Linked DNA regions of Flavisolibacter tropicus. The protein of the gene in region 2 binds, or shares a complex with, the protein of the main gene of each other region. Links are inferred from orthologs where the notes say so. Each region holds a gene or a part of one and is shown on either strand. Other genes may lie near its edges.

The links.
Region 1: the proteins of lpxA (region 2) and SY85_RS00595 are in contact, whole or in part, in a crystal structure (PDB 4J09), measured with the Escherichia coli proteins. The link is inferred for Flavisolibacter tropicus from one-to-one orthologs.

What each region holds. Positions count from the first base shown.
Region 1 is NZ_CP011390.1:160,098-163,149, reverse strand. The notes cover bases 77-3,052. They hold SY85_RS00595 (MFS transporter), read right to left. Parts: upstream 2,169-3,052; coding sequence 984-2,168; downstream 77-983. Other genes in these bases: SY85_RS00590 (hypothetical protein), read right to left, coding at 2,486-2,962; SY85_RS00600 (carboxymuconolactone decarboxylase family protein), read right to left, coding at 467-997; SY85_RS00605 (carboxymuconolactone decarboxylase family protein), read right to left, coding at 77-454. Also shown: more of SY85_RS00605, read right to left, coding at 1-76. UniProt on the Escherichia coli protein: Probably transports across the inner membrane the two dehydrated forms of N-acetylneuraminate (Neu5Ac), 2,7-anhydro-N-acetylneuraminate (2,7-AN) and 2-deoxy-2,3-didehydro-N-acetylneuraminate (2,3-EN).
Region 2 is NZ_CP011390.1:2,889,853-2,892,927, reverse strand. Bases 40-3,038 are described here. They hold lpxA (acyl-ACP--UDP-N-acetylglucosamine O-acyltransferase), read right to left. Parts: upstream 1,937-3,038; coding sequence 1,142-1,936; downstream 40-1,141. Other genes in these bases: SY85_RS12170 (bifunctional UDP-3-O-[3-hydroxymyristoyl] N-acetylglucosamine deacetylase/3-hydroxyacyl-ACP dehydratase), read right to left, coding at 1,933-3,038; SY85_RS12180 (ABC transporter ATP-binding protein), read right to left, coding at 535-1,152; SY85_RS12185 (acyltransferase family protein), read left to right, coding at 40-542. Also shown: more of SY85_RS12185, read left to right, coding at 1-39; more of SY85_RS12170, read right to left, coding at 3,039-3,075.

The sequences.
Region 1 (3,052 bases), 2.7 Mb from region 2 along the record:
GTCCATCCACATAGCGGTTGAACATACAGAAAGCACCAGCAATCAGCACCGTATCATGAATATCCATATCATTGGCTCCTTGAGCGCGTGCATTGTTGATGTCATCCAATGTAACCTGGTTGCCATTGATGCGCACTTTGTCGGCAACCCTTAACAAGGCCTTCATTTTGTCGCTTACGGGGGCCGTGTTATAGTCGGCCCAAACAGCTTTCACCGTTTGTTCATTACAACCTGGTAAGTGTGCCGCTATGGCGCCGTGTGAACGCATACAGAATGTACATTCGTTCCTGCTTGATACAAAAGTGGCGATCAGTTCGCGTTCGCCTCTTGTCATTGAAGCATCATCAACCAATAATGCCTGAACCAGCTGATTCAAGGCCAGTGCGGCATCGGGCCTGAAATTCATTAATCCCCGGATGCCGGGAACATCATCAGGAGTAGTTATGTATGGCATAATCTATCATTATTATTTATTGACCGTTAAAGCATGATATCCATCTTCGGGCATTCGATAGCCTCTTGTAGTGATCCGTTTTGCCAATGCAGCGTAAAAATTGGGATCGGCCGGCGCCACGGTTGCTAAACCATCAACATACCGGTTATACAAACAGAAAAGGGCCGCAATCAAAACCGTGTCGTGGATCTCTCTATCGGTAGCCCCCTGTTGCCTGGCTTCATCCACCTGCTCCTGGTGAACATGATTACCGCCAAGCTGAACTTTTTCAGCTATTGCCAGTAAGCTCTTCATCTTTCCGGTGGCAGGTTTGTCACCTCCCGGCAAAACACATGCGGCTGCATGATGTGCCGAGCTGCAGAATTTACATTCATTCAGGTAGGATACATGAGCGGCGATCATTTCCCTTTCGGCTTCAGACAACGTAGACTCGCCTCTCAACAATAGTTGCGTCAATTCGCAAAGCGGCTTAGCTACCTCCTTTCGATAGTCGAGCAAACTTGTGATGCCAAATAGGTCTGTGCGAAGATTAATGTGAGGCATATTTTCCTCCTGTCTTTTTCATCAGGCTTAATGCGATGAAGCCGATAATGTAAACTACTGAAAAAATAGAAATGGCACGACCATAACCTCCTAACTTCATAGCCAGCACTCCTACAAAAAATACGGCGATTGCCGTAAAGCCGCGGCCGACATGAAAACAAAGTCCCGTAGCGCCTGACCGTATATTCTCAGTGAATAACTGAGGTATAAAAGAATTCAATACACCCTGGCTGATGCCGAACAGCAACCCTAACAAAGCACTACCAACCAGTACCAAGTCGGAGAACTTTTTGATCAAAAGGAACATGGCAACCGATAAAATGAAGCAGAGAATGAAGCATATGCCTTGCATGGTCTTCGGCCCCCAGCGGTTTGCCATCCATCCCGAAATAATGCTGCCTATCAGTCCGCCCATACCTAACAGGGCTACTGCCATGCCGCGTTTGGCTATGCCGGCCTGGGCGTTGTCTCCGATCAGCGTTTGTACCCACGTTGGTAACCAAAGAAAAGTGGACCATAAACCAATCAACATCGTACCGTATACTACAATACCAAATGCAATATTCCGACGCGCACGTTTATCAATAGAAGATCTCTTTTCCGGGGCTTTGTATGTTTCTTTTACCAGTATAAAAACGGGAATGGCGAGGATGACGGGAATAGCCCCAATAAGAAATGCGGTTTGCCAATCAGCAATTGATGAAGTGATAGCACCCGAGGCGATGATACCTACAGGATAGGCTACCGCAAGGATCCCAAGCGCTACGGCCTTTGTTCGCGAGGGCCAGGTTTCAGAAACGACCACGGCCGACAACACCAGTGCCGTTCCAACGCCAATGCCAACCAAAAAGCGGGTGAGTGCCATCATTGGCCACTCGGTAACCAGCACTCCCAACCCACTGCCGGCTCCATAAAATAACAATGCCAATGTTAATGTGATTCGTCGCCCAATACGGTCTGCCAAAAATCCCATCACGATACCTCCAATAGTTCCGCCCGCCAAAAAAGAAAAATTGATCCAGGAGGCCGCCATCGATGATTCAGGATTACTGGCACTGTAATTCATTGATTGGAGAATTTCGGGCAAATAAGCTGCGGACATTACAGAATCCATGGCACCCAGGGCCACGGCGAAAAAACTGATAATGAAAATAAGTAAGGCACTACGCATGCATGAACGATTATACTCTTCTTGGATGCAACAATGGAATGTAAAAGTTAAAGGGCCAAATTTCAAAATCCAAATTCCAAAGCACAAATTCCAAAGTACAAATCCGAAATAGGAATATCGAAATGCGAATGCGATTCTAACGCTTTTATATTTATTGAGGTAGGCAATAGCGTATAAGGTATAGCGTTAGGCAAAGGTTGGAAATAGGGAAGGCAATAAAGATGTCTATCTGACATACCTCGGCAGGGCAGATTAGAAGCACAAGCGGAGTTTCCCAAAGGCTTAACAGAGAAGACCCCGCTTAGACACCAAAATATTTAAAGTGTTTTCATCTTTTCCCCAATTAATGGCAGCGACTCCTGCATCTTTGACCGGATCGTCGTGTTTATATAACTTTCTATATGAACAAACTTGGCAGCCTGCATGGCATTGAGTGCTGATTTGACCTTGCCATAGTACTGCTGCAGTAATTTTGAAATACCTGCATCAACTTTAAAAAGCTTATTTATCAATTCATCAGCTTTTGCATTTGTCATGCTGGTATAATTATCTGCGTAATCGCCAAGGGCCAATATCCATTCCCTGCTGATCTTTCGCCTTTCCGTTTCATATTTGTCATACAACGGCCAAAACTTTGCTGAATCGGCACTTGATAGATCCATCCCAATTCGCACCAGTTCTTTCTTATCTTTCCCCCATGCTTCTTGTACTTTCTGAATATCATCCTGTGCGTGAAGCATTGATAAGGGTGCTGCCAAGAGGCTAATGATTGTAACTAACAAAATCTTCTTCATTTTACCCTCCTATTTTAGTTTTAATTGTAGATAAGTCTCGCCTCGCTCAAAGGCTAGACAGTAAAGACCCCGCTTAGACACAAATTCTCT
Region 2 (3,075 bases):
TGATACTAGCTATCACTAGTGTGCTTTGCAGCTCCTTTACCACTAATCTGCTTCTATTCCTACATTATTTCATTATAGGCTTATTATTAGCAGACTTATATGTAAGTAAAGATGCAAAGGTGGAGAACTCAAAATTTAGCTTCGTAATGGGCGTTTTAGCCCTAGTGGCTTTAATAAGCATTCCTTCATATTATTGGCATTCACTGCAATATGCTAAGGTGTTGCTATTGTTTATAGTTTGTTATCAGGTATTGTTCAATTCACAAATGAAGACAATGTTCTCGGGGAAAGGAATTACATTAATTGGCGGTATGTGTTACTCTATTTACTTACTGCACTTCGGTATTATTTCCTGCTTCGGTGCAATCATGCTTTCGAGAAACACAAGCTTTGATTATAACTACGCACCGCTATATCTTATTGCTATTACCCTTCTAATATTATTATTGTCTGCCGGGTACTTCTATTATATAGAAAAGCCATTTATGAAGTTCCGGCTAAAGAGGTTAGAGCAGAAGACTAAAAAAGAAACCTTTATTTAAAATCCAAAATGCTGATTCGCTCTTGGCAAAAACGGTATTCTACTTCATCGTTGGAGCAAACCATAACCAAACGCTCTTGGCAATAGCGTTCAATTAAGGAGTGATATAACTCAATACCCGCTATATCTAAGTTGCTGCAGGGTTCATCCAATAGAACTATAGGCGTGTTGGAAAAGATGGCCTGCCCTAGCTTAACACGCTGCTTCATGCCAGACGAATAATTACGGATCTGTTTATGTGCAGCGTGTTGAAGATGTATAGCTTCTATAACATCATTCACACTTAATCCATTGAGCAACGGCTTAAATGCTTTATGAAAATGCAGGAACTCCACTAACGTCATTTCTTCTACCACATCAAGGTAAGGCGCACAAAATGAAATTGAGTTGAAAGCCTGTTCTGAAGCAATGGTTGTTGAGTTGTTGGAGTAACCAATGCCACCTTCTGAAAATTGCAACATGCCACCAATACTTTGAAGTAAAGTGGATTTTCCAGATCCATTAGGGCCGGTAATGGCATAGGCAATAGGAGCAGAGAATTCCAGGTTTACCTTGCGGAATATCCACTCCCTGTTAAAACGTTTACCGGCATTGGAGAGCTTAATCTTCATTGCCATCTTTGGAAAAGCGCTTGATTACGCCAATCTTGGAGCTCTGAATAAAATATAGAATTTCACTTTTTAACTCAGTATCAGGTAGCTCATCAACAATACGCTGAATGCCGGTTGATGTACTGTGATTACCTATAAACAACAAATGGTAGATACGGGAAATGATGTCTATTTGTTCTTGTTTAAAATTGCGGCGTTGCAGGCCTACAATGTTAATACCTGCATAAGATAATGGCTCGCGGGCTGCTTTAACAAATGGTGGCACATCCTTGCGGATAGCGCTCTGGCCGCCAATGTACGTATGTGCACCAATACGGGTAAACTGATTGGCAGCGGCTAATCCGCCAATAATAGCATAGTCGCCCACTTCAACGTGGCCAGCCAATTGAACACCATTGGCCAGAATAACATTGTTTCCAACAATACAATCATGAGCAATATGAACATAAGCCATTAATAAACAATGGCTACCTACAGAGGTTTTCCATTTATCTTTAGTACCGCGATTTACAGTTACACATTCGCGGATTGTTGTATAGTCGCCAATCTCAACGCTGGTTTCTTCACCAATGAACTTCAGATCTTGAGGAATAGCACCTATTACAGCGCCTGGATATATGCGGCATTCTTTCCCTATGCGGCTAAAAGGCATTATTACCGCATGGGACATTATATGTGATCCATCTCCTATAACTACGTTGTCATGTATAACGGCAAAAGGCTCTACCGTTACGTTGTTGCCCAATTGTGCATTAGGGTGGATGGATGCCAGCGGTGAAATCATACTCGTACTTTAGGTTTCTTTACAATTTGAGCAACTAGGTCAGCTTCTGCTACTATTTTTTCGCCGACAAAAATAGTTCCTTTCATCTCACAAATACCACGGCGTACAGGATTCATCAGTTCCATTTTTAAAATAAGGGTATCGCCTGGTACTACTTTATTCTTGAATTTGCAGTTATCTACTTTTAAGAAATAGGTATCATAATCATGATCCGGATCGTCAGGAATGCATAATATACCACCAGCCTGTGCTAATGCTTCTACTTGTAGTACACCCGGCATTACACAGTTGCCTGGAAAGTGCCCCTGGAAGAAACCTTCATTGTAGGTCACATTCTTGATGGCAATCACATGCTTTTCCGTCATTTCAATTACCTTGTCAATCAATAAGAACGGATAGCGGTGCGGCAGTTTCTTTTCTATAGCATGTACATCATATACCGCTGGTTTATTGGGGTCATATTGCGGTACTTGCTGACGGTGCTTATTTTTTTTGATATGTTCCTTGATCTTGCGGGCAAACTCTACATTGCTCGCATGACCAGGTCGGCTGGCAATAATGTGGGCTTTGAAGGGAAACCCTACCAGCGCTAAGTCGCCTATTACATCCAGTAATTTATGACGTGCCGGTTCATTAGGAAAGCGAAGATCCAGGTTGTTCAAAATACCACCTTCATTCACTTTCACATCTTCTTTTTGGAACACTTTAGAAATTCGTTGTACCTGCTCGTCGCTAACGGGCTTGTCAACCACCACTATGGCGTTGTTGATATCGCCACCTTTGATCAGGTTGTTTTGTATCAAGAACTCCAGTTCATGGAAGAAGCAAAATGTGCGTGATGAAGCAATTTCTTCCTGAAACTCAGAAATATGCTTCATAGAAGCATGCTGTGTTCCTAAAACCGGGGAGTTGAAGTCAATCAAGGTGTTCACACGGTATTCATGGTAAGGCAATGCCACCATTTCTACCTTTTTACCTTCATCAACAAACGTTATATTATGTTGTAAGGTGTAGTACACTTTGACAGCATCTTGTTTCTTTACCCCTACTTTGTTAATAATTTCAACAAAAGGCGCGCTGCTACCATCTAAAATGGGAATTTCTACACCATCAATTTCAATCAATACGTTATCTACACC